DNA from 4 places in the Kitasatospora sp. NPDC047058 genome. Region 4 is predicted to be linked to each of the others. Evidence: riboswitches for the same ligand, from Rfam matches in the RefSeq annotation. Region 4 holds a riboswitch; each other region holds the start of a gene.
The links. A riboswitch is a leader RNA that binds a small molecule or an ion and turns the genes downstream of it on or off. The one in region 4 is predicted to bind cobalamin.
Positions count from the first base shown of each region.

Region 1: linked by a shared signal. The riboswitch ahead of ABZ885_RS14925 (cobalamin biosynthesis protein) and the one ahead of ABZ885_RS14145 (ribonucleoside-diphosphate reductase subunit alpha) in region 4 are both predicted to bind cobalamin.
Region 2: linked by a shared signal. The riboswitch ahead of metE (5-methyltetrahydropteroyltriglutamate--homocysteine S-methyltransferase) and the one ahead of ABZ885_RS14145 (ribonucleoside-diphosphate reductase subunit alpha) in region 4 are both predicted to bind cobalamin.
Region 3: linked by a shared signal. The riboswitch ahead of ABZ885_RS32495 (CoA-acylating methylmalonate-semialdehyde dehydrogenase) and the one ahead of ABZ885_RS14145 (ribonucleoside-diphosphate reductase subunit alpha) in region 4 are both predicted to bind cobalamin.

Region 1 is NZ_JBEYVJ010000077.1:4,568-12,124, reverse strand. Features, by position in the region: gene ABZ885_RS14935 (alpha/beta hydrolase) at 1-1,069, opposite strand, end outside; gene ABZ885_RS14930 (transcriptional regulator) at 1,313-2,017, opposite strand; cobalamin riboswitch at 2,203-2,439, shown strand; gene ABZ885_RS14925 (cobalamin biosynthesis protein) at 2,514-3,476, shown strand; gene ABZ885_RS14920 (cobyric acid synthase) at 3,604-5,121, shown strand; gene ABZ885_RS14915 (putative cobaltochelatase) at 5,114-7,204, shown strand; gene cobO (cob(I)yrinic acid a,c-diamide adenosyltransferase) at 7,210-7,557, shown strand, end outside.
Region 2 is NZ_JBEYVJ010000063.1:1,561-9,117, reverse strand. Features, by position in the region: gene ABZ885_RS12955 (short-chain fatty acyl-CoA regulator family protein) at 1-639, opposite strand, end outside; gene metE (5-methyltetrahydropteroyltriglutamate--homocysteine S-methyltransferase) at 759-3,074, opposite strand; cobalamin riboswitch at 3,251-3,406, opposite strand; gene ABZ885_RS12945 (hypothetical protein) at 3,620-3,937, opposite strand; gene ABZ885_RS12940 (ECF transporter S component) at 3,954-4,802, opposite strand; gene ABZ885_RS12935 (ATP-binding cassette domain-containing protein) at 4,799-6,442, opposite strand; gene ABZ885_RS12930 (CbiQ family ECF transporter T component) at 6,439-7,557, opposite strand, start outside.
Region 3 is NZ_JBEYVJ010000352.1:99-6,423, reverse strand. Features, by position in the region: gene ABZ885_RS32515 (enoyl-CoA hydratase) at 1-272, opposite strand, end outside; gene mmsB (3-hydroxyisobutyrate dehydrogenase) at 269-1,153, opposite strand; gene ABZ885_RS32505 (enoyl-CoA hydratase/isomerase family protein) at 1,150-2,226, opposite strand; gene ABZ885_RS32500 (acyl-CoA dehydrogenase family protein) at 2,226-3,374, opposite strand; gene ABZ885_RS32495 (CoA-acylating methylmalonate-semialdehyde dehydrogenase) at 3,371-4,870, opposite strand; cobalamin riboswitch at 5,076-5,267, opposite strand; gene ABZ885_RS32490 (hypothetical protein) at 5,429-6,157, shown strand; partial or broken gene ABZ885_RS32485 (pirin family protein) at 6,267-6,325, opposite strand, start outside.
Region 4 is NZ_JBEYVJ010000071.1:9,266-16,822, reverse strand. Features, by position in the region: gene ABZ885_RS14155 (glycosyl hydrolase) at 1-767, opposite strand, end outside; gene ABZ885_RS14150 (hypothetical protein) at 934-2,004, opposite strand; cobalamin riboswitch at 2,503-2,644, shown strand; gene ABZ885_RS14145 (ribonucleoside-diphosphate reductase subunit alpha) at 2,833-5,244, shown strand; gene ABZ885_RS14140 (ribonucleotide-diphosphate reductase subunit beta) at 5,265-6,260, shown strand; gene ABZ885_RS14135 (helix-turn-helix transcriptional regulator) at 6,322-6,888, opposite strand; gene ABZ885_RS14130 (alpha/beta hydrolase) at 6,984-7,557, shown strand, end outside.

The DNA of each region.
Region 1 (7,557 bases), on a different contig from region 4:
CCGGGTCGGCGTTCCAGAGGGCGGCGTGGTCGCCGCCGGGGACGGCCTGGAGGCTGACCACGTCGGGGCGGCGCCCGGCGAGCCGGCCGGCGGCCCGCCACGGGGCGACCGGGTCGTCCGGGCCGTGCAGGACGAGGGTGGGCACCCGCAGGTCGGTGCCGTCGGCGATCCGGGCGAAGTCGGCCAGGTCGACGCCGGTGCGGCCCTCCGCCGCGAGCGCACCGAGCTCGGCGGCGGCGCCCCGGTAGCCGGCCCGGGCGGCGTCCCGGCGGGCGGTGGCCGGCAGGTCGAGGACGGGCGAGTCCAGGATCAGGCTGGCGATGGAGGAGGACCAGGCCGAGCGGGCCGCGGTGTGCAGGGCGATGGTGGCGCCGAGCGACCAGCCGTAGAGGATGACCCGCCCGGCGCCGGCGTCCAGGGCCAGCCGGACGGCCGCCTCGACGTCCCGCCACTCGGTCTCGCCGAAGTGCCCGAGGCCGTCCGGGGAGGGCGGCGCGCCCTCGTCGCCGCGGTAGGTGACGGAGAGGACGGGCAGGCTGAGCCGGTCCAGCAGCGGGAGCACCGGGAGGGTCTGCTGCCGGTCGGCACCGCTGCCGTGGACCAGGATGACCCAGGCGCCGCGCTTGCCGTCGAGGTACCAGGCGGGGAGGGCGCCCAGCTCGCCCTCGGCGGCGGTCTCGCTGAACGGCAGGCCGAGCGCCGAGGTCGGGTCGCCGAGGTACACCCGGGGGGTGAAGCGGACCTCGGTGCCGGCCTTCAGGACGCCGCGGTCGGCGCGGACCAGCCGCCGGGTGACGCCCTGCTCGTCGCTGCGCAGCACCTCGTCGACCACCGCGTGGCCGTCCCCGCCCCACTCGACGGCCCAGCGGCCGGGGCGGCTGCTCTCCGGCGTGCGGGTGAAGGTGACGCGCCCGGTGGCGAGGCTCTGCACCAGGACGGGGCCGGCGGCCCGCTCCGGCGCCGCCGTGGGGCGGACGAGCCGCTCGGAGGCCCGGCGGCCGATGACCAGCACGGCGACCCCGGTGCCGACGGCGGCGGCCGCAACGGCGGCTGCGGTTCCCCAACGCATATCGCTCCCCGCTCTGTTGGTCGCGGACTGGGCAGTGTGCCCACCAGTCCACTCGCGGCGGCGCCGTCCGGCCACCGGACACGGCCGTCCGGGGCATGCCCGGGACGGGGCGCAGGGCCGGGCCACGGGCGCGGCGCGGACGGGGAGTGCGGACGGGGGGACGCGGAAGGAGGACGGCCGGGAGTACGGGCGGGAGTACGGGCGGGGGCCACGCGCAAGGAGGATGGCCGGGGGCCGGGCCGCTCACGCCGGGATGTCGGTCTCCAGCGGCTCCAGCAGCTCCCAGAACCGCTCGCCCAGCGGCCTCTCCGGCTCGCGCGCCGCCGGGGCCGGCGAGCCCCAGCTGCCGGCGCCCCAGTGCGAGGAGACCTGGTACTCGTTCTGCAGCACCGTCAGGACGGGCGCGAGGTCCTGCTCGGGCACCGGCACGATCCGCGCGATGGCCCGGACGTGCGCCTGCCAGCGGCCGTCCACGCACTGCCGCAGCCGCTGGTCGAGCTCGCCCCCGCGGCCGGTCACCGCGACCAGTTCGCGCAGCGTCAGGCCGAGCACCCGGGCCAGCGCGTACGTCTGCTCCCCGTCGCCGTCCCAGCGGCCGGTGGCCTCGGCCTCCTGGTAGTGCCGCAGCCCGATGCCGATCCGGCGGGCCGCGGTCTCCTGGCCGAGCTCGCGGGCCACCCGGAAGTCCCGCAGCCCGGCCGGGCGGACGCCCATCAGCTGGGCGGCCGGACACCAGAGCGCGCGGGCCAGCGCGATGAACTCCTCCTCGGTCGGGCGCAGCTCGCCGCTCTCCCAGCCGAGCACGTGGGCGGGCAGCAGCCGGACCCCGTGGGCGGCCATGCCCTCGGCCACCTGTTCCGGGGTCAGCCCCAGCCCGGCGCGGTGCGCGCGGGCGGCCGCGGGCGAGAAGGGCACCGGGGGCACGGCAGGTGGCTGTCTGCGTCGCATGGCACCCGACGGTAGGCGTCGGCGCTCCGGCCCCCCAGCCGCCGAACGCACGAAGCGCGACTCTAGGGGTCTACAGGCCGCTGGACGATCGCACAGGCTGTCATGCCCCTGCGGGGGGTCGTGATCAGAGATAGCGACGGCCCGACCGGCGCGCGGCGCGTGTGATGAACCCCTCCGTGACCTTGGTTGACTCCTGCTCCGGGCGCGTGATGGGATCCTTCAGCCAATACGGAGGCATGCAGAGGAAGCCGGTGCGAGTCCGGCGCGGTCCCGCCACTGTCACCGGGGAGCACGTCCGGATCCCTTCCTCGCCCGCCGACGGGCAGGAGGGACCCTCACGGCAGGCCGTCAGAAGCCGCCGGAAGGCCCGGGGTGCGTCCGACCCGGAAGCCAGGAGACTCTCGCCCCCGGTACGTCGATCCAGGGCGCGGACCCTGAGTGAGGACACGCACGCCATGCAGGCTGCCCCGCCCCGCCGAGCCCTCTGCTGCCCGTCGTGCGTCCGCTGACCCGCGCCGCCGCCTTCGCGGTGGGCGCCGTCGCGGGCTACCTCGCCGACGCCCGGTACGCCGACCCGCGCCGCGGCCACCCGGTGGCCGTCTTCGGCAGCGCGGCCGGCCGGCTGGAGCGGCGGATCTGGCGCGACGACCGGGCCGCCGGCACCGCCTACACCGCGCTCTGCGTGGGCACCGTCGCGGCCGGCGCGGTCGTCGCCGACCGGCTGCTGGGCCGCCGCCCGCTCGCGCGGGCCGCGCTGGCCGCCGCCGCGACCTGGACGGTGCTCGGCGGCACCTCGCTGACCCGGGAGGCCCGGACCATCGGCCGCTCGCTCACCGCGGGCGACCTGACGGCGGCCCGGGAACGGCTGCCGCACCTGTGCGGACGCGACCCGAGCGCCCTGGACGAGCAGCAGCTGGCCCGCGCGGTGGTCGAGTCGGTCGCCGAGAACACCGCCGACGCGGTGGTGAACGCGCTGGTCTGGGGCGGGCTCGCCGGTACGCCGGGCCTGCTGGCGTTCCGCGCGGTCAACACCCTGGACGCGATGGTCGGTCACCGTTCGCCGCGGTACGCCCGGTTCGGCTGGGCCTCGGCCCGGCTGGACGACGTGGCCGGCTGGCCGGGCGCGCGGCTGACCGCGCTGCTCACGGTGGCCGCCGCGCCGGAGCCCGCCACCGCCTGGCGGGTCTGGCGGCGGGACGGCTCCGCGCACCCCAGCCCGAACGCGGGCCAGGCCGAGTCGGCCTTCGCCGGCGCGGTCGGCGTCCGCCTCGGCGGGACCCTGCGGTACGGCGCCAGGGTCGAGCACCGGCCGGTGCTGGGCGAGGGGCTGCGGCCGGTCGGGGTGGACGACATCGAGCGGGCCTGTGTGCTCTCCCGGCGGGTGAGCGCGCTGGCGCTGGGTACGACGGTCGCCGGGCACCTGCTGCTCCGGGCGGCCCTGGGCGGGAGAAGGGCATGAGCGTGCGCAGCACGGTGGCACCCACGGCCGGGGGCCGGGGAAGGATCGTCGAGGGGTGCGCACGCGCGACCGCCCCTGCCGGACCGTGGGGGCACCCCCGGCCGGCGGCCGAGGGAGAGGTGGGGTCATGAGCAACGCGCTGCTGGTCGCCGGGACGACCTCGGACGCGGGCAAGAGCGTGGTCACGGCCGGCATCTGCCGCTGGCTGGCCCGGCAGGGCGTCGGCGTCGCGCCGTTCAAGGCGCAGAACATGTCGCTGAACTCCTTCGTCACCGCCGACGGCGCCGAGATCGGCCGGGCCCAGGCGATGCAGGCGCAGGCCGCCAAGGTGGAGCCCGAGGCGGCGATGAACCCGGTGCTGCTCAAGCCGGGCGCGGACGGCCGCAGCCAGGTGGTGCTGCTCGGCCGGCCGGTCGCCGAGGTGGGCGCGCTGGACTACCGCGAGCGCAAGCCCGTCCTGCTGGAGCGCGCCCTGGAGTGCCTGGCCGACCTGCGCCGCCGCTACGACGTGGTGGTCTGCGAGGGCGCCGGCTCGCCCGCCGAGATCAACCTGCGGGACCGGGACATCGCCAACATGGGCCTGGCCACCGCCGCCGGCCTGCCGGTCGTGGTGGTCGGGGACATCGACCGCGGCGGGGTGTTCGCGGCGATGTACGGGACGCTGGCGCTGCTCTCGGCGGAGGACCAGCGGCACGTGGCCGGCTGGTTCGTCAACAAGTTCCGCGGCGACGCCCGGCTGCTCGCCCCCGGCCTCGACATGCTGCACGAGCTGACCGGCCGTCCGGTGCTGGGCACCCTGCCGATGCTGCCGGACCTCTGGCTGGACGCCGAGGACTCGCTCGACCTGTCCACGGTGGTCGACCGCACCGCCGGGCGCGGACCGCTCGGCGCGGACGTGCTGCGGGTGGCCGTGGTGCGCTTCCCCCGGCTCTCCAACTTCACCGACCTGGACGCGCTGGCCCAGGAGCCGGGCGTGCTGGTCCGCTGGGCCACCCGGCCCGAGGAGCTGGCCGACGCCGACCTGGTGGTGCTGCCCGGCACCCGGGCCACCGTCGCCGACCTGGCCTGGCTGCGCGAGCGCGGCCTGGAGCCGGCGCTGAAGGCGCGGGCGGCGGCCGGGCGGCCGGTGCTCGGGGTCTGCGGCGGCTACCAGATGCTGGCGCACACGATCGTGGACGAGGTCGAGTCGAAGGCGGGGGCCGTCGAGGGCCTCGGCCTGCTGCCGGCGCACGTCCGGTTCGGCGCCGCGAAGGTGCTCGCCCGGCCGGTCGGCGAGGCCTTCGGGCAGCGGGTCGAGGGGTACGAGATCCACCACGGGGTGGTGACGGTCGAGGGCGGCGAGGCCTTCCTGGACGGCTGCCGGGTGGGGGCCGTGTGGGGCACGACCTGGCACGGCGCGCTGGAGAACGACGGGTTCCGGCGCGAACTGCTGCGCGAGGTGGCGCGGCTGGCGGGCCGGGCGTTCGTGCCCGCGCCGGACACCTCGTTCGCCGCGGCGCGCGAGGCCCGGCTGGACCGGCTGGGCGACCTGGTCGAGGAGCACGCGGACACCGACGCGCTGTGGAAGCTGATCGAGGGCGGGGTGCCGGCGGCCGGATCGCTGCCGTTCCTGCCGCCCGGGGCCCCCTTGGAGAATCATGAGTGACGTCCGCTACCCGTTCACCGCGATCGTCGGCATGGCCGACCTGCGGCTCGGGCTGCTGCTCAACGCCGTCTCCCCGGCCGTCGGCGGCGTGCTGGTGCGCGGCGAGAAGGGCACCGCCAAGTCGACCATGGTGCGCGCGCTGGCCGGCCTGCTGCCGTCCATCGACACCGTCGAGGGCTGCCGCTTCGCCTGCGACCCGGCCGCGCCGGACCCGCACTGCCCGGACGGCGCGCACGCCGGCCTCCCGGGCGCCGAACGCCCGGCCCGGCTGGTCGAGCTGCCGGTCGGCGTCTCCGAGGACCGCATCGTCGGCTCGCTCGACCTCGAACGGGCGCTCGCCGAGGGCGTCAAGGCGTACGAGCCGGGGCTGCTGGCCCGGGCGCACCGCGGCGTGCTCTACATCGACGAGGTCAACCTGCTCCAGGACCACGTGGTGGACCTGCTGCTGGACGCCGCCGCGATGGGCCGCTCCTACGTCGAGCGCGAGGGCGTCTCGGTGCGGCACGCGGCCCGGTTCCTGCTGGTCGGCACGATGAACCCGGAGGAGGGCGAGCTGCGGCCGCAGCTGCTCGACCGGTTCGGCCTGACCGTCGAGATCGCCGCGACCCGGGAGCCGGCCGAGCGCGCCGAGGTGGTCCGCCGCCGGCTGGCGTACGACGCCGACCCGGCGGGCTTCGCCGCCCGGTTCGCCGAGGAGGAGCGGGAGCTCGCCGGACGGATCACCGCGGCGCGGGAGTTGCTGCCCAAGGTCGAGCTGACCGACACGGCGCTGCGTCAGCTCACCGCGGTCTGTGCCGCGTTCGAGGTCGACGGCCTGCGGGCGGACATCGTGATGGCCCGGACCGCCGTCGCGCTGGCCGCCTGGGCGGGGCGCACCCGGGTGCTGGAGGAGGACGTCCGCAAGGCCGCCCAGCTGGCGCTGCCGCACCGCCGCCGGCGCAACCCCTTCGACGCGCCCGGGCTGGACGAGGAGCAGCTGGACCGGACGCTGGAGGAGCACGCCCAGCCGGAGGAGCCCGCAGCCGAGGACCTCGCCCCCGAGGACGACGCGCCGGAGGACCCGTCGCCCGAGGGCCCGGACGACGACGGCCCCGGCGACGGCGGACCGGACGACGGCGGCGGAGGTGCCCCCGAGCCGGCCGGCCCGGACGCCCCGGCCGGCGCCGACACCCCCGCACCCGCCCCCGAGGAGGCCCCGCAGGAGCCCGTACCGGCCCAGCACCCCGCCCCCGTCCGGGAGACCGCCCCGGTGGCGGCCGGCGAGCCGTACCGGACCCGGCTGTTCAAGGTCGACGGCACCGGCAAGGGCGCCCAGGGCCGCCGCTCCCCCGCCGAGACCGACGGCGGCCACACCATCCGCGCCCGCCGCCCGCAGGGCCGGCTGGCCCGGCTGCACCTGAGCGCCACGCTGCAGGCCGCCGCGCCGCACCAGGTGGCGCGCGGGCGGTCCGCGCGGGCGCTGGTGCTGCACAAGGACGACTTCCGCGAGCAGGTCCGCCAGGGCCGGGAGTCCAACCTGGTGCTCTTCGTCGTGGACGCCTCCGGCTCGATGGCCGCCCGGCAGCGGATGACCGCCGTCAAGGGCGCGGTGCTCTCGCTGCTGATGGACGCCTACCAGCGCCGCGACAAGATCGGCATGATCACCTTCCGCGGCGCCGCCGCCGAGCTGGCGCTGCCGCCCACCTCGTCCGTCGAGGTCGGTGCGGCCCGGCTGGAGTCGCTGCCCACCGGCGGCCGGACGCCGCTGGCGGCCGGGCTGCTGCGGGCGCACGAGGTGCTGCGGGTGGAGCGGATGCGCGACCCGCACCGCCGTCCGCTGCTGGTCGTGGTGACCGACGGCCGGGCCACCGGCGGCCGGGACGCCGTCGCGCAGTCGCACCGGGCGGCCGGGCTGCTGGGCGCGCAGGGCGTGGCGAGCGTGGTGCTGGACTGCGAGTCCGGCCCGGTCCGGCTCGGTCTGGCCCGCACCCTGGCGGCCCGGCTCGGTGCCGCCGCCGTGACCCTGGACGAGCTGCGCGCCGAGGGCGTCGCCTCGCTCGTCCGCGAGAACCGCTCCACCACGACGATGCGAAAGGCGGCCTGATCCGCATGCCCAAGGGTGTCCCCGAGAGCGTTCCCGACGACGGCCTGACCACCCGCCAGCGCCGCACGCTGCCGATCACCGCCGTGCACACCGGCCCCGGCAAGGGCAAGTCCACGGCCGCCTTCGGCATGGCGCTGCGGGCCTGGAACCAGGGCTGGCCGGTCGGGGTGTTCCAGTTCGTGAAGTCCGCCAAGTGGAAGGTCGGCGAGGAGAACGCGCTGCGCGTGCTCGGCGCCTCCGGCGAGGGCGGCACGGTGGACTGGCACAAGATGGGCTCCGGCTGGTCCTGGATCCAGCGCTCCGGCGAGATGGAGATGGACAGCGAGGCCGCGGCCAAGGAGGGCTGGGAGCAG
Region 2 (7,557 bases), on a different contig from region 4:
GGCGTCGAACCGGCGCATCTCGGCCGTCTCCCGGGGGCCGGTGTCGACGACACGGACCCCGTGCCGCGACGCGAGGCGGTCCACCAGGGCGGCGGCGGTGCGGCCGGCGGTGGTGGCCCCCAGACCAGTCGCGGTGCGTTCGGCCTCGTCGTCCAGGGCGGCGATGTGGTTGTGGTGTGCGTAGAAGAAGTCCCGGACCTCGTCGTGGGGTTCGGCCGGCACCAGGGCCGCGTCCTCGGCAGGGTGCCCGAGTTCGGCGACCCTGGTGGCCGCCTCCCGGTACCGGCGGTGCAGCGCGACCAGCGCCCGCGCGACGTCCGGGTGGTCCCGGCTCACCTCCAGGACGTCCTCCGCCGCGACCGCGGCACCGCACGCCTCGTCGGCGAGCGCGGCGCGCAGGTCGGTGGCCAGGCGTTCCTCCCCGGCCTCGGAGAAGAACTCCGGGTCCACCCCGAACACCTCCGAGATCCGCAGCAGTACGGCCGCGGTGAGCGGGCGCTGACTGTGCTCGATCTGGTTGAGGTAGCTGGTCGAGATGCCGAGCTCACGAGCCAGTTCGACCTGGTTCATGCGGTGCTCGCGACGGAGGCGGCGCAGCTTGGCATGGGCGAAGATCTTGTGCCCGGCGGGACGTGCCATGGTGCGTCGCACCCTTCTCTCCGGCGGTCGACAGGAATGCGCGGCTCTTGAAGGCCCGGCCGCCGGGGCGGGCACGGACGTTCCGCCGTGCCCGCCCCTCGGTGGCCCACCCCGTCCGGTCAGCCGGCGAGTTCGTCCCGCAGGCGGCGGGCGGCGGCGACCAGGCTGTCCAGCGAGGCGCGGGTCTCCGGCCAGCCGCGGGTCTTCAGGCCGCAGTCCGGGTTGACCCACAGGCGTTCGGCCGGAATGGCCGCGAGACCGGCGCGCAGCAGGTCCACGGCCTCCTGGGTGCTCGGGACGCGCGGGGAGTGGATGTCCCAGACGCCGGGCCCGACCTCGCGGGGGTAGCCGGCCTCGGCGAGCTCGCCGGCGACCTCCATGTGGGAGCGGGTGGCCTCCAGGGAGATGACGTCCGCGTCGAGGTCGTCGATCGCGGTCATGATGGCGCCGAACTCGGCGTAGCACATGTGGGTGTGGATCTGGGTGTCGGCGCGGACGCCGGAGGTGGCGAGGCGGAACGCCCCGGTGGCCCACGCCAGGTAGGCCGGCCGGCCGGCGGCTCGCAGCGGGAGGGTCTCGCGCAGGGCCGGTTCGTCGACCTGGACGACGGCGGCGCCGGCGGCCTCCAGGTCGGTCACCTCGTCGCGCAGGGCGAGGGCGACCTGGCGGGCGGTGTCGGCGAGCGGCTGGTCGTCGCGGACGAAGGACCAGGCGAGCATGGTGACCGGGCCGGTGAGCATGCCCTTGACCGGGCGGTCGGTGAGGTCCTGGGCGTAGCGGAACCAGTCGACGGTCATCGGGTGCGGGCGGGAGATGTCGCCGGCGAGGACCGGCGGGCGCACGTACCGGGTGCCGTAGGACTGCACCCAGCCGTGCCGGGTGGCGAGGTAGCCGGTGAGCTGCTCGGCGAAGTACTGGACCATGTCGTTGCGTTCGGGCTCGCCGTGCACCAGGACGTCCAGGCCGGCCTTCTCCTGGTAGGCGATGACGTCGCGGACCTCGGCCTCCATCCGTTCCCGGTAGGCGGCGGCGTCGATCCGGCCGGCGGTCAGGTCGGCGCGGGCGACGCGCAGTTCGGTGGTCTGCGGGAAGGAGCCGATGGTGGTGGTCGGCAGCAACGGCAGTCCGAGCCGGGCGTGTTGGGCCTCCGCGCGCTCCGGGTGGGCCTGGGCGCGGCGGGCGTCGTCCGCGGTGACGGCGCCGGTGCGGGCCCGGACGGCCGGGTCACGGGTGATGGGTGAGGTGGCCCGGGAGGCGAGGTCGGCCCGGTTGGCGGCGAGTTCGGCGGTGATGGCGCCGGTGCCCTCGCGCAGGCCGCGGGCGAGCAGGGCGGCCTCGGCGGCCTTCTGCTTGGCGAAGGCCAGCCAGCGGGCGATCTGCGGGTCGACGTCCCGCTCGGCGGTGGCGTCGATCGGCACGTGCAGGAGGGAGCAGGACGGCGCCACGTCGACGCGGTCGGCGAGGCCGAGCAGGGTCGCCAGCGTGGCGAGCGACTTCCCCAGGTCGTTGATCCAGATGTTGCGCCCGTCGACCACACCGGCGACCAGGCGCTTGCCGGGCAGCCCGCCGACGGCGGCCAGGTCGTCGAGGTTGGCGGCGGCGGGCCCGGTGAAGTCCAGCGCCAGGCCCTCGACCGGGGCGTCGGCGAGCACGGGCAGCGCCTCGCCGAGGCGGTCGAAGTAGCTCGCGACCAGGAGCGCGGGCCGGTCGGCGAGGCCGCCCAGCTCGCGGTAGGCGCGGGCGGCGGCGTTCAGCTCGGCGGGGGTGCGGTCCTGCACCAGGGCGGGCTCGTCCAGCTGCACCCAGGTGGCGCCGGCGGCCTTCAGCTCGGCGAGCAGCCGCGCGTAGACGGGCAGCAGCCGGTCCAGGAGGGTGATCGGCCGGAAGTCGGCGGCGACGCCGGGGGCGGGCTTGGCGAGCAGCAGGTAGGTGACCGGGCCGACCAGTACCGGCCGGGCCTCGTGGCCGAGCGCCAGGGCCTCGGCCAGCTCGCCGACCGCCTTGTCCGGGTTCGCGGCGAAGACCGTGTCCGGCCCCAACTCGGGCACCAGGTAGTGGTAGTTGGTGTCGAACCACTTGGTCATCTCCAGCGGCGCGACGTCCTGGGTGCCGCGTGCCATGGCGAAGTAGCCGGCCAGCGGGTCGGCCTCGACCGCGTCCCGGTGGCGGGCCGGGATCGCACCGACGGCGACGGTGGTGTCCAGCACGTGGTCGTAGAGCGAGAAGTCCCCGGTGGGGACCTCCTCGATGCCGGAGTCGGCGAGCTGCTGCCAGTTCCCGCGGCGCAGGTCGGCGGCCGTGGCCAGCAGCGCCCCGGCGGTGACCGTGCCCTTCCAGTACCCCTCGATCGCCTTCTTCAGTTCCCTGCCCCGGCCCTGGCGGGGGTAGCCGTACACGGTGGCCACGGTCGCCGCGGCTGCGGACTTCGCTGTCAAGGGACTCTCCTTCGCGAGCCTGGATCCTCTGGTCCCCGGGGACGGGACGAAGGCGCGAAGGGGTGACGAACCGGACGGACGCCCGCACACGGGGACGGCTCCGCCTGGTATGGTCGCCGACCCGCCCTCGAGGTCACCGGATGGCCGCGCGCGTTCGGTCGCGCACGGGCAGTGGCAGGTCTTCGGACTCGCGGGCACGCCCGCCCTGGATTCCAGGGCGGTCACCTACTGGCCGTCGCTTCCCAGACCCGGCCCGGGCCCAGTGCGTATGACGGCGGTCGTTCCCACTCACCGCTGCGGGGCAGTCCCGGATTCCCACCGGGTTCCCTCTTGCGACGCGCCTGCCTGGCGGGCAGGGCGAACCAGCTGCCAGGCCAGCCTAGAGGAACAATCCCGGCTTCGGGCCGGAGAACCGCTCGAACGTCCGGATGCTGAGACATCGTCGAGGCCGCCGAGCTCCGGGACGAGGCCCGCCGGCGATCGCGTCGGGCGGTGGGCACGCCCTGCCGCCCCGGCGACGGCCGCGCCGGCCCGCAGCGCAGCCGTCAGGGCCGCTTCCCGGACTCCGGGGTCCGCGGCAGCGTTGCACGGATGTCCGCGAGCAGATCGGCGATCCCGCGCCCCGCGGCCAGTCGGGCGCCCGCCGACTCCGCCTGGTCGGCGGGCAGGTGCGCCAGCACCCGCGCGGCCTCACCCAGCAGTTCCTGGCTGCGTCGCAGGTCGAGCCGCATTCGCGCGACCTGGGCCTGTGCCCCGCCCAGCTGACGGCGGGCCGACTCCAGTCCTGCGTGCTGGCCGGGAGTGAGGACGACGACGGCGACGCCGTTCACCGTGGTCGTCCGGGGCTTCTCGCGTTTGGGCACGTGACGGCCTTTCGGTTCAGGTGGACACCGCTTCGGCGGGCCGTACGCCGGTTCCCGGGTCCGCCGGTGCCCCGGGCGCGTCCGGGGTCTCGAACCGCACGGTCGGTTCGAAGTTGGCGCGGCGGGCCGCACGGCGGAAGACGGTGAGCACGGCCGGCCCGACGACGAGGACGGCGGTGAAGGTGGTGACGGCACGGCCGGTGTCCCAGCCGAGCGAGGTGGCCAGGTCGAACAGCAGATAGCGGTGCCACTGCTCGGTGAAGGGCAGGCCCGGCAGGTACGCGATCGAGCTGTTCGGGTCGGTGGAGAACGGCCAGAAGGAGAGGTTGAGCAGGAAGCCGAACAGGTAGCCGGAGAACGCCCCGTAGACGGCCAGCATCGGCACCTCCCAGCGGCGCCGGGCCCGCGGCAGCAGGCCGGCGAGCAGGCCGACGAAGGCGCAGCCGAACATCTGGTACGGCATCCAGGGGCCGACCCCGCCGGTGAGCAGGGCGGAGGCGAAGAGTGAGGTGCAGCCGAGGGTGAAGCCGAAGCCCGGGCCGAAGACCCGGCCGGCCAGGACGAGGACGAAGAACACCGTCTCCACCCCGGCCGTCCCGGCGCCGAGCGGTCGCAGTCCGGCGTTGACGGCGGACAGGACGCCGAGCATGGCGAGCGCCTTGGCGTCGATGCCGCCGGCCGAGATCTCCGCGATGACGACGGCGAGCACCAGGACCAGCAGGGCGCCGAAGATCAGCGGCGGGGCGTAGTTGGAGCCGAACTTTCCGGGGGCGACGACGAACGGCCAGGTGAAGGCGACGAGGCCGATGAAGGCGGCCAGGGCGACGACGACGCGGGCCCGGCCGGGGATCCGGACGGCGGTCATCGGGCGGCCTCCGCGGGTACGAGGGCCTCGGCGACCTGCCGGGTGGTCAGGTAGGGCAGGGGTGCCAGGATCTTGGCGGTCTGCGGGGCGAAGGTGGGCGAGGCGACGATCACCTCGGCGGTGGGACCGTCGGCGACGACCTCGCCCTCGGCCATCACCACGACCCGGTCGGCGGCGGAGGCGACGAACTCGACGTCGTGGGTGGAGACCACGACGGTGCGGCCTTCGGCGGCGAGGGCGTCCACGATGCCCGTGAGCGCCTCCTTGGCCTGGTAGTCGAGCCCGCGGGTCGGTTCGTCCAGCAGCACCACCCGTGGTGCGGCGGCCAGTTGGATCGCCAGGACGAGGGCCAGCTTCTGCCCCTCCGAGAGGTCCCGGGGGTGGCTGCCGTCCGGGATCCCGGGGGCGAGGCGGTCGAGGATCTGCCGCGCGGTCGGCCCGGAGGCCCGATCGGCCTCCAGGTCGCTCTGGGCGAGCTCCTGGGCGACCGTCTCCAGGTAGAGCAGGTCGGTGGGGGTCTGCGGGACGAGACCGACCAGCTGCCGGGCCCGGGCGGCCGGGAGGCGCTTGGGGTCCTCGGCCTTCCCTCCCCCGGCGCCGGTGACCTTCACGCTGCCGCCCTGCCGGGGGCCGGAGCCCTGGAGGGCCCACAGGAGCGAGGACTTGCCCGAGCCGTTGCGGCCCATCAGCGCGGTGACCTCGCCGGCGCGCAGCGACAGGTCGACGTCGCGGACGGCGGCCACCGGCCCGTACCGGACGACCACCCCCCGGGCCTCCAGCACCCGTTCCCCCGCCACCGCTGCCCGGCGCGGCGGAGGAACGGGTACGTCGGTGAGCCGCTCGCGCAGCGGTGCGGCGGCGCGGCGGGCGTCCCGGACGGACAGCGGCAGCGGCCGCCAGTCCGCCAGCCGCCCGAGGCCGACGACGGGCGGCGCGATCGCGGTGTCCCGGAAGACCTCCGCCGGGGGCCCGTGCACGACCGTCCCGTCGCCGGGCAGGTACGCGACGCGGTCGGCGTACTGGACGACGCGTTCCAGGCGGTGCTCGGCGAGCAGGACGGTGACGCCGAGGTCGTGGACGAGCCGGGTGATCGCGGCCAGCACCTCCTCGGCGGCGGTCGGGTCGAGCGCGGAGGTCGGCTCGTCCAGGACCAGGACGCGGGGGTGGGCGGTGAGGACGGATCCGATGGCGACGCGCTGCTGCTGGCCGCCGGAGAGCTCGTACAGGGCGCGGTGGCGCAGGTCGGCCAGGCCCAGCAGGTCCAGGGTCTCCTCGACCCGCTTGCGCATCACCTCCGGAGGGATCGCCAACTGCTCCATGACGTAGGCCAGTTCCTCCTCCACCGTGTCGGTGGTGAAGCCGGCCAGCGGGTCCTGGCCCACCACGCCGACCACGTCGGCGAGTTCGCGCGGCGGGTGGTGCGCGGTGTCCCGGCCGTCCACGGTGACGCGGCCGCGCAGGGTGCCGCCGGTGAAGTGCGGCACGAGGCCGTTGACGGCGCCCAGCAGGGTGGACTTGCCGGCGCCGGTGCGGCCGACCACCAGGCAGAGTTCGCCCTCCGGGATGTGCAGGTCGACGTCGCGCAGGACGGGCGTGGTCTCGCCGTCGTACACCACGCTCACCCGGTCGAATCGGATCACGTGCTCACCTCGGAGGTCGTGCGGTCGGAGCGGGTGCCGGTGCCGGCCGCGCCGCCGGGGCGCGTCGCCGGGCGCGGCTCCGGGACGGCGGCGGACCCGGGCGTCCGGCCGGGCGGCGGCGAGACGATCCCGGCCGTGCCCGCCAGCAGCAGGGCCAGCACCGGGACGAGCGGCAGCGCCGGCCAGGTCAGCGGGTACAGGGAGGGGTTGAGGTCGGTGGCGTCGTAGCCGACCGTGGCGAATAGCAGGACGGCGGCGACCACGCCGCAGCCGGCCACGCCCCACTCGGCCGCCCGCCAGCGGTCCGGCCGGTAGGTGGTGCGCCGCACCCGGCGCCCGCCGAGGAGGAGGCCCGCCACGCTGAGCACCGCACCCGCGAGGAAGGCCGGCAGTCCGAGCGCGGCGGGGGCCGTTCCGTCCAGCAGCCCGTACACGCCGGCGCACAGGCCGCACATGCCGAGCAGCATCAGCGCGCCGGTCAGCCGGCGGGAGCGGCGGGACGCGGTGCCGGAGCGCCCGTACCCGCGCGAGTCCATCGCGGCGGCCAGGTGCAGCGACCGCTCCAGCGCGTCCTCCAGGACGGGCACCACGATGCTGCGCAGGGCGCGTACGCCCTTGCGCTGTCCGGCGCGCAACCGCCGCGCGCGGGCGACGCGTTGGACGCTCTGCACCAGCTGCGGCGCGACGCTGAGCGACACCGTGACGGCGACGCCCAGCTCGTACAGCGCGCCGGGCAGCACCCGCAGGGCCCGCTTGGGGTTGGCGAGGGTGTTGGCGGCGCCGATGCAGCAGATCAGGCAGGCCAGCCGCAGCCCGTCGAAGGCCGCGGAGAGCGTGGCCTCCAGCGAGACCGGGCCGCCGATCTGGATCCCCGCGTACCAGGCGGGGGTGGGGATGTGCGGCAGGGAGAAGAGCAGGTGGTCGTGCGGGGTGATGCCGGTGGCGAAGACGCAGCGGAAGACCACCCGGATCGCCACCACGGTCAGCGCCACCCACAGGTAGTAGGTGAACCCGCGTGCCCACGGGGCCTCGGTCCGGCGGGCGGTCACCACGTAGCCGAGCACCGCGAGGACCAGGAGGAGCAGCAGCGGGTTGGTGGTGCGGCTGGCCGCCGT
Region 3 (6,325 bases), on a different contig from region 4:
GCGAAGCGGTCCCAGGCCGCGAACCAGTCGCCGAGGTAGGCGTCGACGAACTCCAGGGACTGCATCTCCTTGATGTCCGCACCGGCCGCGAACGCCTTCTCCGAGCCGGTGACCACCAGGCAGCCGATCTCCGGGTCCCGGTCGAACTCCGCGGCCGCCGCCACGACTTCGTTCATCAGCTCGGTGTTGAGCGCGTTGAGCGCCTTCGGCCGGTCGAGCGTGATCAGCCCCACCCGGCCCTTGCGCTCGGCGCGGATCGTCGCGTAGGTCATGCGGTGCCCTTCCGGAGGGTGGTGACGATGGCGGAGAAGTCCAGCCCGGCGCCCGCCCCTTCGGCGAACGCGGCGTACAACTCGGCTGCCCTGGCGCCCAGTTCGGCCGGGACGGCGGAGGCCGCAGCCGCGTCGGCCGCGAGTCCGAGGTCCTTGGCCATCAGGGCCGCGGCGAAGCCGCCCGCGTACGCGCGGTTGGCGGGGCTGGCCGGGACGGGCCCGGGGACGGGGCAGTTGCTGGTCAGTGCCCAGCACTGGCCGGACGCGGTGGAGGCCACCTCGAACAGCGCCTGGTGGCTGAGCCCGAGGCTCTCCCCGAGGACGAAGGCCTCGCTGACCGCGATCATCGAGACGCCGAGGATCATGTTGTTGCAGATCTTCGCCGCCTGCCCGGCGCCGGACGCCCCGCAGTGCACGACCCGGCGGCCCATCGCGGCCAGCACCGGTTCGGCCGCCGTGAAGTCGGCGTCGTCCGCGCCGACCATGAAGGTCAGGCTCGCGGCCTCGGCGCCGGGCACACCGCCGGAGACGGGCGCGTCGACGACCCGGTGCCCGGCCGTGCGGGCCAGGTCGGCGGCGATCCGGGCATCCCCGACGGCGATGGTGGAGCAGTCCACGAACAGCGCCCCGCGCGCGGCGGCGGTCAGGCCCGCGTAGGCGTCGAGCACATGCCGCCCGGTGGGCAGCATGGTGACGACCACCTCGGCCCCGGCCGCCGCCTGCTCCGCGGACGCGGCGACGGCGATCCCGTGCCCCGCCGCCCGTTCACGGGCGTCCGCCGCGAGGTCGAAGCCGGTCACCCGGTGGCCGGCCTTGACGAGATTGGCGGCCATCGGGCCGCCCATGTTGCCCAGTCCGATGAATCCGATGCTGTGGGTCACCAGCGCTCCAGGGATGTGGTGGTGGCGGCGAGGCCGAGCTCGCGCTCGCCGCGCGGGGCGAAGTACCGGGCCACGGCGGCGGGCTCGACGGCGCCCAGGGTGGCCGGGCTCCACCGCGGCGAGCGGTCCTTGTCGATCACCTGCGCCCGGATCCCCTCGGCGAGGTCCGGGGTGGAGAGCGCCGCACACGAGGTGCGGTACTCCTGGTCGAGCACGGCCTCCAACGGGCCGAGCGCGCGGGCCCGGCGCAGGGCCGTCAGCGTGGCCTTCACCGCGGTCGGGGAGTTGGCGGTGATCCGGTCGGCGGCCTTCTTCGCCTCGGGCTCCCCGCTGTCCCGCAGCCGGTCGAGGATCTCCTCCACGGTGCCGGCCGCGTAGCAGCTGTCGATCCACGCCCGCTGCCCGGCCAGCGCACCGGCCGGAGCGGGTCCGACGTGCCGTTCGAGGGCGTCGTGCACGGGCAGCCGGGCGAGGTCGTCGAGCAGCGCCGGCACTCGTTCGGAGGGCAGGAAGTGGTCGGCGAGCCCGCACAGCAGCGCGTCCGCGGCACCGGCCGATCCGGCGGTGAGGGCGAGGTGGGTGCCCAGCTCGCCCGGCGCCAGGGCGAGCAGGTACGTGCCGCCGACATCGGGCACGAAGCCGATCCCCGCCTCCGGCATGGCGATGCGCGTGGTCTCCGTGACGATCCGGACGCTGCCGTGGGCCGAGACGCCGACACCGCCGCCCATCACGATGCCGTTCATGACGGCCACGTACGGCTTGGAGTAGCGGGCGATCCGGGCGTTGAGGCGGTACTCGTCGCGCCAGAACTCCTCGACCGCGCCCGGGTCCCCGCCGGTGGCGGCGCGGTGGATGGCGACGATGTCGCCGCCGGCGCAGAAGGCGCGGTCCCCGGCCCCCGTGATGACGACGGACTCGACCCGGTCGTCCTGCTCCCAGGTGTCCAGGGCCTCCGCGATGCGCTGCACCATGGTGTGGGTGAGGGCGTTCAGGGCCGCGGGCCGGTTGAGGACGACGAAGCCGGCCCGGCCCTCGCGCCGGAGGACGACCTCCCCGGGGTCGTTGCCGGCCATCACGCGGCTCCGGTCAGGCCGCGGGCGACGATGACGCGCATGATCTCGTTGGTCCCTTCCAGGATCTGGTGCACCCGCAGGTCGCGGACGATCTTCTCGATGCCGTACTCGGCCAGGTAGCCGTAGCCGCCGTGCAGTTGGAGGGCCTGGTTGGCCACCTCGAAGCCGGTGTCGGTGGCGTAGCGCTTGGCCATCGCGCACAGCTGCGGCGCCCGGGGGTCGCCCCGGTCCAGGGCGGCGGCCGCCCGCCACAGCAGCGCCCGGGCCGCCTCCAGCTCCGTCGCCATGTCGGCCAGCCGGAACTGCAGGGCCTGGGCGTGCAGGAGGCGTGCGCCGAACGCCTCGCGGTCCGCGAGGTAGCCGGTGGCGCGTTCCAGCGCGGCCTGCGCGCCGCCGAGCGAGCAGGCGGCGATGCCGAGCCGGCCGCCGTTCAGCCCGCTCATGGCGATCCGGAAGCCCTCGCCCTCCGCGCCGAGCAGGCGGTCGGCGGGCAGGCGGACGCCGTCCAGCAGCACCTGCCGGGTGGGCTGGGCGTTCCAGCCCATCTTCTTCTCGTTCGGCCCGAAGGAGACGCCGGGGTCGTCGCGCTCGACGACGAAGGCGGAGACCCCGCCGGCCCCCGGTCCACCGGTGCGGGCCATCACCACGTAGATCCGGAAGTCACCCGCCCCGGAGATGAACTGCTTGACGCCGTCCAGCACCCAGTGGCCGCCGTCCCGGACGGCCCGGGTGGCGATCGCCGCCGCGTCGGAGCCGGCGCCGGGTTCGGTCAGGCAGTAGCTGCCCAGGTGCTCGGCCGTGCAGAGGCCGGGCAGCCAGCGCGAGCGCTGCCCGGCGCTGCCGTAGCGGTCGATCATCCAGCCGACCATGTTGTGGATGGACAGGTAGGCGGCGATCGACGGGCAGCCGGTCGCGAGCGCCTCGAAGGCCACCACCCCCTCCAGCCGGGAGAGTCCGGAGCCGCCGGCGTCCTCGCGCACGTAGACGCCGGCCAGGCCGACGCCCGCCGCCTTGCGCAGCACGTCCACGGGGAAGTGCTTGGCCTGGTCCCACTCGACGGCGTTCGGCGCCAGGTACTCGTCGGCGAAGGCCCGGGTCGTCTCCGCGATGGCCCGCTGGTCCTCGGTGAGATCGTGCACGGCGCTCATCCCATCGTCGGCATGGTGAAGCTCGCGCCCTCTTTGACCCCGGAAGGCCAGCGCGAGGTGACGGTGCGGGTGCGGGTGTAGAAGCGGATCGAGTCCGGGCCGTGCTGGTTGAGGTCGCCGAAGGCGGAGCGCTTCCAGCCGCCGAAGGTGTGGTAGGCGATCGGCACCGGGATGGGCACGTTGACGCCGACCATGCCGGTGTTGACCCGGCGGGCGAAGTCGCGGGCGGTGTCGCCGTCCCGGGTGTAGATGGCCACGCCGTTGCCGAACTCGTGCTCGCTGGGCAGCCGCAGCGCCTCCTCGTAGTCGGCGGCGCGGACGACCGTGAGGACCGGGCCGAAGATCTCCTCCCGGTGGATCCGCATGTCCGGGGTGACCCGGTCGAACAGCGAGGCGCCGAGGAAGTAGCCGTCCTCGTGCCCCTCCAGCCGGAAGTCCCGTCCGTCGACGACGAGTTCGGCGCCCTCCCGGACCCCGAGGTCCAGGTAGCCGCGGACCCGCTCCAGGGCGTCGCGGCCCACCAGCGGCCCGAAGTCCGCCGCGGGGTCGTCCGAGCGGCCGACCTTCAGTGCGGCGATCCGCTCGACCAGCTTCGCCACCAGGGCGTCCGCGGTCTCCTCCCCCACCGGGACGGCGACCGAGATGGCCATGCAGCGCTCGCCGGCCGAGCCGTAGCCGGCGCCGATCAGGGCGTCGGCGGCCTGGTCGAGGTCGGCGTCCGGCATCACGATCATGTGGTTCTTCGCGCCGCCGAAGCACTGCGCGCGCTTGCCGTGCGCGGCCGCGGTCGCATAGACGTACTGGGCGATCGGGGTCGAGCCGACGAAACCGAGCGCCTCCACCCGCGGGTCCTCCAGCAGCGTGTCGACGGCTTCCTTGTCCCCGTTGACGACGTTGAGGACGCCCGGCGGCAGTCCCGCCTCCAGGAAGAGCTCGGCCAGGCGCAGCGGCACCGAGGGATCGCGCTCGGAGGGCTTGAGGACGAAGGCGTTGCCGCAGGCCAGTGCGGGCGCGGCCTTCCAGAGCGGGATCATCGCGGGGAAGTTGAACGGCGTGATGCCCGCGACGACGCCGAGCGGCTGGCGCATCGAGTACACGTCGATGCCGGTGCCGGCGTTGTCGGTGAACTCGCCCTTCAGCAGATGCGGGATCCCGGCGGCGAACTCCACGACTTCCAGGCCGCGTTGGAGGTCGCCGTGGGCGTCGGCCACGGTCTTGCCGTGCTCGGCGGAGAGCAGCCGGGCGAGCTCCTCCTTCTCCTGCTCGACCAGTTGCAGGAAGCGCAGCAGCACCCGAGCCCGCCGCTGCGGGTTCCAGGCGGCCCACTCGGGCTGGGCCTGCGCGGCATCGGCGATCACCGCCTCGACCTCCGCCCGGTCGGCCAGCGGCACCCGGGCCTGCACCCGGCCGGTGTTGGGGTCGTACACGTCGCCGAAGCGGCCGGACGTCCCGGCGGTGCGCTTGCCGGCGACGAAGTGGGTCAGTTCACGGACCATCGGTTCCTTCTCTCATCGTGGATGGGGAGAGGAGGAATGGAGGCCGCCGCCGACGGGCGGGCGCGCGGTTGGTGCGGCCCGCGGCGTCACGGTGGCATGACGAACCGTCAGGAAAGGTGGGCCCCGGCGGTCGTCGGCACAGGACAGCCAGGAGCAGCGGAACGGGAGCAGCCCGGAGTCATGCGTGTCGTCTCCATCCTCGTGGAAAACACGGATCACCCGCGGCCGGTATCCTGACTCCCGGATCACCGCACGCCCTCAGGCCTTCCCGGCTGGCTGCCAGTGGCCGTCTCCTGCAAGGACGGACTCCCCGGTCACAGTGGCGGGACCGTGCCGGACTCACACCGGCTTCCCTGACACCGCGGACCTGTCGTCGACCATATAGTTGGACGTCCTAGTAAGTCCAGAGGTCTCGCTGGGCGCGTCGCGCTCCGCTGTACAGCAGTCACCGGTAGGAGTGACCACGCTCGGCAGGCCGTTCGAGCCCAGAACTTAAAGATCAAGCAAGACTCCGGCCGTCGACGGCTGCCGACGGAGTGCGGGCCCTAGCCTGGCGCCGTGACGAGTCGAAATCGAACCTCCCGTACCGGCGCGGCCGCCCTCGTGGCCGCCGGCCTCGTGGTCCTCACCGCCTGCGGCGGCGGCGGTGGCAGCAACAACAGCAACAGCAACAGCAACAGCAGTGACAGCAAGGCGAAACAGGTCGGCTGGTACCGCACGGTCGACGACCTCTGCGCGACGGTGGGCGACCCCGGCCTGCCCGGGCAGCTGAGGAGTTCCATACCGGTGACGAGCGAGGGGATCGCGGACGACCCGTCCAAGACGCTCAGCTGCAGCTACGTCGCCGGTCCGGCGACGGAGGACTGGCGGGTGACCATCGATGCGGTGGTCTTCGAGACGGCCCGCGGCTGCCACTGGCTGGAGGTCGAGGCGGACATCGCGAAGTCTCCGATCGGCGGGCCCAAGCCGACCGAGACGCGGAAGTTCGAGATGACCGACGGCGGGGGGCTCGGCCAGCAGGGCTACCGGTCGTCGGTCCGGCACCCGCTCACCGAGACCATCCCCGGGCCGGTCGACCAACTGAGCTTCAAGTCGGGTTTCTGCGACGGGAATCTGCGCCTGACGGTCGATGTCGACTACAGCGCGGGCTCGGGGATGTCCGCGGACTACCCGGGCGCGCTCGACAAGGCGGAGGAGGCGTCGCGGAAGAAGGCCGCCGAACTGCTCAAGCGGGCGCAGGAGAAGCTGTACGAGCGTGCGATGAGCCCACAGCCGACGGCTTCGTGACGGACGGGCTCCCCGGCTGGGGCCTGTTGCGACCGTGCTGGTCGCAGCCACTCGTCGATGGCTGCGACCAGCACTGTCGCTGCGTGGCGCACCGCCGGCCTTGCCCGCGTCAGCGGACGCGGCCGCGGGGCTTGAGGGGGACGGCAGGGAGTTCGGGGGCGGGCAGCC
Region 4 (7,557 bases):
TTGGCGGCGGGCGAGGAGGAGCAGAGCACCCGGTCGAAGGACTTCACGTCCGAGCCCGGGTACGGCTCGTGGAAGGACATCCCGACCAGGCCGGCCGGGGCACCGCCGTTGTCGGGCAGCTCGGTGGTGGTGCCGTCGCAGTTCTTCTGGACGCCGGACGCGCCGTAGCTGCCGTCCTCGGCGCGCGGGTGGCCGGACCAGACGGCGGTCATCAGGTCGACGGCGTCGTCGGTGTACTGCCAGCCGGTCGCGCAGGCCGGCCAGCGGCCCTGCGAGTACGAGCGCGGGTTGCCGACGCCCCAGCCGTTCTGGCCGTACCCGGGACCGAGGTCGGTCTCCACGAAGCCGGGCAGCCTGCCGGTGATGTCGGCGGCCTTCTTGTAGTAGTAGCCGACCTGCTTGGCCCCGGGGTAGTCGCCGTACTGGGGGTTGTAGCGCTCGTTGTGCGCCTCGACGTGCTGGCCGATCACCGTGCCGCCGGAGCGGCCGGCCCGGGCCTCGCGCTCCAGGTCGGCGAGGAGCTGCTGGACGGCCCGGGCGTTCGGGGAGGCCTTCGGGTCGCGTGCCAGCAGTTCGCGGCCGACCTCGGGCGGCAGGGTCCGGCCGGCGCCGTTGAGGGTGAGTTCGCTGCGGGCGGTGGGCCCGGGCGCGGGCTCGTCCTCGGCGCGGCCGTCGTGGCCGGCCAGGACGACCGCCCCGGCGGCCAGGACCGCACCGGCCGCGGCCAGCACGGCAGGCTTGGCGCGCAGCGCTCTGGGCAGGGCCACGGACGATTCCTCCGGAAGCTGACCGGCACCGGCCTGCGCCGTCACGACCGGAACACACGTACGACTGACTGGCGGTGAGCCTGCCACACTCCCCGCACCCGGGCGAACGGGCGCGCCCCGGCGGTTTCCCGGCCGGGGCGCGTGCGCTGCGGGTCCGGCGCGGGCGTCAGCCCGCGGGGGTGGCGGCCGGGGCGGCGGACTTGGCGCGCTGGAGCAGCTGGTTCTTCACGTGCTCGCCGAAGCCCGGGGCCGCCGCGGTGGCGGTGGCGTCCGCGGTGTTGCCGCCCTTGGCGGAGCCCTCGACGGTGAAGTACGCGTACCGGCCCAGGGTGGCCTTGGTGTTGGTGCAGCCGGGCGTGGCGCAGAAGGCCGGCGAGCCCGGGGCGGCGGCGCCCTTCAGGTGGCCGACGTAGCTCTTCATCGAGGTCTCGGCCTGCTGCTTGTGGTCGAAGACCGCGACGCCGACCGTCACCGCGCTGTCGCCCGAGACGTACGTGGCCCGGAGCACCTGGCGGCAGCCCTGGTCGCCGAGGATCTTGCCGAGGCCGCCGACCGTGGAGTTGCCGTCCCAGCAGGGCGAGTCGAGCGAGACCACGGTCCGGTTCCAGGTGGCGCCGTTGACGGTCACGGTGAGCGCCGAGAACAGCGCGGCCGCGTCCTGCGGCGCCGGGTCGGTGGTGGCCTCCCAGAGCGCCTTCGACGGGTCCTCGGGCGCGGCGCTCGGGCTGCCGCTCGCGGACGCCTTGCCGGAGGGCGACGACGCCGGGGTGGTCGCGGTGGCGGTCGGGGTCGGCTCGGCGACGGTCTTCTTGCCGCCGTCGTCCTTCTTCATGAGCATCAGACCGCCGGCGATCAGGCCGCCGACCACGACGACGGCGACGGCCGCGACGATGATCTTCATCCGGCCCTTGCGCTTGGCCTCGGCCTCGTTGCGGTCGGCCATGGCCGCCCAGTCCGGCTGGGCGTTGTGCTGCGGCTGGACGGGCTGGGGCTGGGGCTGCGGCTGCCACTGCTGCTGCGGCGGCATCGCCTGGGCGGGCGGCTGCGGCTGCATCGGCTGCTGCGGCGGCACGGGCTGGGGCTGCATCGGCTGGGGCTGCACGGGCTGCTGCGGCTGCACCGGAGGCTGGACCTGCTGCGGCGGCACGGGCTGCGGCTGGACAGGCTGCGGCTGCGGCTGCACCGGAGGCTGGACCTGCTGCGGCGGCACCGGCTGCGGCTGGACAGGCTGTGGCACCGGCTGCGGCGCGGGCGGCTGCGGCACGGCAGGAACCGGCGGAACCACCGGCTGCTGCGACGGCACCGGCGGCCCGTACGAGGCGGGCGGCGGTCCGAACCCGCCCGGTGCCGGTGGCACCGGCTGCGCGCCGGGGTACGGCGCAGGAGGCACCGGCGCGGCCGGCGGCTGCCCCTGCGGTGCCTGTCCGGGCGCTCCCGTTCCGTCGCTCATGCGTCCCCCTCGCTCCGCTCCCTCATGAGCCGAGATCGTAGGGCATGCGCCTGACGGCGGCTCCGCCCGGTGACCATTCCGTTTCCCAATCCGGACACCCGCGGGCCATCCGCGGCCCCGTCGCGACCTCGCGCGGCCCCGCCGCCGGCCCCCGGCCGGGTCCTGCAGTGGCGGTCGTCACGGCCCCGCCACGGCCCCTCCCAGGCCCCGCCACGGCCCTTCCCCCGGTACCACCGGTCATCACGCCAACACGCGGCGCTGCACAACATGTGGTGTCGCATCGAGCGGACACCACTAGATGTATGCTCACTCCTGCTGTCGACGCAGGGGAACCCGGTGCGAGTCCGGGACTGCCCCGCAGCGGTGTGCGGGCGGCTCCGACCAGAGCCCGCGAGTCCGAGTACCTGCCGACGGCGTGCCTTCCGGCCTCCCCGCAGAGGCCTGCAGCACGAGCAGTACTTCCGGGCCTCGCGGGCGGGCCGGGGATGACACCGTCACGCGACGCCGTCCGGCCCTCGCGCTGTGCTCCCCTGCCCCGAACGGCCCGGTACCCCGATCCACCGCCGCCGATCGCCGCCAGGAGAGAGCGCCTTGACCACCGCTGCCTCAGCCACCCTGCCCGCCCAGGGTTCCCCCGCCGCCCCGACGGTCTCCGACCCGGGCGGCGCGCTGCTCCGGCTGCTGACCGACCGCAGTGTCGACCTGCCGCAGGTGGACCCCGGCCATGTCGCCGCCGCCGCGCTGCGCGGCCGCCACGCCGGTTCGGACTTCGCCGAGCTGCGCGGGCTGGCCGTGGACGCCGCAGCGTCGATGATCGCCGAGGACCCGCAGTACTCGAAGCTGGCCGCCCGCCTGCTCGCGCTGGAGATCGTCGACGAGGCGAACAGCCAGGGCTCGGTCTCCTTCTCCGCCTCGATCGCCGTCGGCCACGCCGAGGGCCTGATCGGCGACACCACCGCCGCCTTCGTCGCGAAGCACGCCGCCGCGCTGGACGCGCTCATCGACCCGCAGGGCGACGACCGCTTCGAGTACTTCGGCCTGCGCACCGTGCAGTCCCGCTACCTGCTGCGCCACCCGATCACCCGCATGGTGGTCGAGACCCCGCAGCACTTCCTGCTCCGTGTCGCCTGTGGCCTGGCGGTCGGCGACAACGAGCAGTCGGTGCGCGAGGTGGCGGAGCTGTACCGCCTGATGAGCCGGCTGGAGTACCTGACCTCCTCGCCGACCCTGTTCAACTCCGGCACCCGGCACCCGCAGATGTCGAGCTGCTACCTGCTCGACTCGCCGCTGGACAACCTGGACTCGATCTACTCCCGGTACGCCCAGATCGCCCGCCTCTCCAAGCACGCCGGCGGCATCGGCCTCTCCTACTCGCGGATCCGGTCCCGCGGCAGCCTGATCCGGGGCACCAACGGCAAGTCGAACGGCATCGTCCCGTTCCTGCGCACCCTCGACTCCTCGGTCGCCGCCGTCAACCAGGGCGGCCGCCGCAAGGGCGCGGCCTGCGTCTACCTGGAGACCTGGCACGCGGACATCGAGGAGTTCCTGGAGCTGCGCGACAACACCGGCGAGGAGGCGCGGCGCACCCACAACCTCAACCTGGCGCACTGGATCCCGGACGAGTTCATGCGCCGGGTCAACGCCAACGAGGACTGGTCGCTGTTCTCCCCGGCCGACGTGCCCGAGCTGGTCGACCTCTGGGGCGCCGACTTCGACGAGGCGTACCGCAAGGCCGAGCTGGCCGGCAAGGCCGTCCGCACCATCCCCGCGCAGACCCTGTACGCCCGGATGATGCGCACCCTGGCGCAGACCGGCAACGGCTGGATGACCTTCAAGGACGCCTCCAACCGCGCCGCCAACCAGACCGCGCTGCCCGGCCGGACGGTGCACAGCTCCAACCTCTGCACCGAGATCCTGGAGGTCACGGACGACTCCGAGACCGCCGTCTGCAACCTCGGCTCGGTCAACCTCGGCGCCCACGTGGCCGAGGGCGCGTCGGCCGCCGACCTGATCGGCGCGATGGACTGGGAGCGGCTGGACGCCACCGTGCGCACCGCCGTCACCTTCCTCGACCGCGTGGTGGACATCAACTTCTACCCGACCGTCGAGGCCGGGACGTCCAACTCGCGCTGGCGCCCGGTGGGCCTGGGCGTGATGGGCCTCCAGGACGTCTTCTTCCAGCTGCGGATCGACTTCGACTCCGCCGAGGCGAAGACCCTCTCCACCCTGATCGCCGAGCGCATCATGCTCACCGCGTACGAGCGCTCCGCCGACCTGGCCGAGCAGCTGGGCCGCCACGAGGCGTACGGCGAGACCCGCGCCGCCCGCGGCGAGCTGCACATCGACCACTTCCCGACGGCCGCCCCGCAGTGGGCCGACCGCTGGACGGCGCTGCGTGCGCGGATCGCCGAGACCGGCCTGCGCAACTCGCTGCTGCTGGCCATCGCCCCGACCGCGACGATCGCCTCGATCGCCGGCGTGTACGAGTGCATCGAGCCGCAGGTGTCCAACCTGTTCAAGCGCGAGACGCTGTCGGGCGAGTTCCTCCAGGTGAACCCCTACCTGGTGCGCGAGCTCAAGGAGCTCGGCGTCTGGGACCAGCAGACCCGGGACGCGCTGCGCGACTCGAACGGCTCGGTGCAGGAGCTCAACTGGCTGCCGGCCGAGGTGCGCTCGCTGTACCGCACCGCCTGGGAGCTGCCGCAGCGCGCGCTGATCGACCTGGCCGCGGCGCGCATGCCGTACCTGGACCAGAGCCAGTCGCTGAACCTCTTCATGGCCGCGCCCACCATCGGCAAGCTCAGCTCGATGTACGCGTACGCGTGGAAGGTCGGTCTGAAGACCACCTACTACCTGCGCTCGCGCCCGGCGACCCGGATCGCGCAGGCCGCGTCCGGCACCGCCCGCACGGCCGCGCCGCAGCCGGCCAACCCGGTCAGCGTGGGCACCCCGACCATGACCCAGGCCGAGCAGGACGCCATCGCCTGCTCCCTGGAGAACCCCGAGTCCTGCGAGGCCTGCCAGTGAGCACCCCCGACGACCGCAAGATGCTGCTCGACCCCGGCTTCGAGCTGACCCTGCGCCCGATGCGCTACCCGTCGTTCTACGACCGGTACCGGGACGCGATCAAGAACACCTGGACCGTGGAGGAGGTGGACCTGCACTCCGACGTCGCCGACCTCGCCAAGCTGAGCGAGGGCGAGCGGCACATGATCGGGCGGCTGGTCGCCTTCTTCGCGACCGGTGACTCGATCGTCGCGAACAACGTGGTGCTGAGCCTGTACAAGCACATCAACTCCCCGGAGGCGCGGCTCTACCTGAGCCGGCAGCTGTTCGAGGAGGCCGTGCACGTCCAGTTCTACCTGACGCTGCTCGACACCTACCTTCCGGACCCGGAGGACCGCAACGCGGCCTTCGCCGCGGTGGAGAACATCCCCTCCATCCACCAGAAGGCGCAGTTCTGCTTCAAGTACATGAACGCGGTCGACCACATCGACTCGCTGCAGACGAAGGAGGACAGGCGGGCGTTCCTGCTCAACCTGATCTGCTTCGCGGCGTGCGTGGAGGGTCTGTTCTTCTACGGCGCGTTCGCGTACGTGTACTGGTTCCGGAGCCGTGGTCTGCTGCACGGTCTCGCGACGGGGACGAACTGGGTGTTCCGCGACGAGTCCATGCACATGGACTTCGCGTTCTCCGTGGTGGACACGGTCCGCGAGGAGGAGCCCGACCTCTTCGACGAGGAGATGGCCAAGCAGGTCACGGAGATGCTGGAGGAGGCCGTCGAGGCCGAGCTCCAGTTCGCCCAGGACCTGTGCGGTGACGGCCTCCCGGGCATGAACACCGCCTCGATGCGCGAGTACCTCCAGGCCGTGGCCGACCAGCGCCTCGCCCGCCTCGGCATGCCGATCCGGTACGGGTCGACCAACCCGTTCGGCTTCATGGAGCTCCAGAACGTCCAGGAGCTGACCAACTTCTTCGAGCGCCGGGTGTCCGCGTACCAGGTCGCCGTCGAGGGCTCGGTCGCCTTCGACGACGACTTCTAAAGAGAAGACGCAACAGCGCTGCCCCGCACGGCCGAGCCGTGCGGGGCAGCGCTGTTCTCGATCAGCCCTCCGGCGGTGCCTCCGGCTCGCCGATCCCGTCCGGGTCGGCCGCCAGCGCCTCCCAGAACGCGACGTAGCTCTGCTCGTGCGCGATGCCGAGCGTGATCAGCCGGGCCCGGGCCGGGGTGTCCGGCGCCGCCGGGTCCAGGCCGGCGCGAAGGTCCCGGTAGGTGTCGCGCCATTGCCGGTGCTGCGCCGCCTGGGCCACGGCCAACGCCGCGACCTGACCCGGCGCGCCCAGGTCGGCGAAGGTCAGCTTGAGCAGGGCGGGGTTCCGGGTCTCCGGTTCGGGCGTGGCGGGGTCGGCGAGCCAGTCCCGCAGCGCCGCACGGCCGGCGTCGGTGAGGTGGAACACCCGGCGTCGGCGCCCGTGTTCCTCCGCCTCCTCGCGCAGAAGGCCCAGCTCGGCCAGCCGGGGCGGGTCGCGGTAGAGCTGGGCGTGCGGAATCGGCCAGTAGCGGCTCACCGACCCCTCGACCTTGGCTTTCAGCTCGTAGGGCGTCATCGGACCGTGCCGGGAAATCAGGCCGAGCACGACCAGCTGGGACGGCGTCAGCTCCTTCGCCATGGCACCCCGCCTCTCCTCATCGTCAAATTGACACCGTATCAATGAGACCTTAGCGTCATCGCGCTGCGACCATATCAATGAGACCGTGGAGAATCGTGATACGCCTGCACCCCGAGATAGCCGACGCCCTGAACCACGTTCCGCCCTTCGACCCGCTCGCGGACCCGGCGGCCACCAGGATGTACCTACGCTCGCTGCTGGCCGCGAAACCCCCAACTGACGATCCGCGCATCGCCGTCGGCCACACCACGGTCCCGGGACCTGCGGGCGACCTCACCGTCCGGATCTACCGGCCCACCGACGCCCGGCCCGGCCCGCGCCCGGGGGTCCTGTACTTCCACGGCGGCGCCTTCATCTCCGGCGACCTCGACACCGGCGACGGCAACTGCCGCGACCTCTGCCTGGCCGCAGGGGCGGTGGTCGTCTCGGTCGACTACCGGCTCGCCCCCGAGCACCCGTACCCGGCCGCCTTCGACGACTGCTACGCGGCCCTGCTGTGGACCGCCGGCCACGCCGACGACCTCGGAATCGACCCCGCCCGCCTCGCCGTCGCCGGCCGCTCCGCCGGCGGCACGCTCGCCGCAGCCGTCGCCCTCGCCACCCGCGACCGCGGCGGCCCGGCCCTAGCATTCCAACTGTTGCTCGTGCCCGCTCTCGACGACCGCTGCG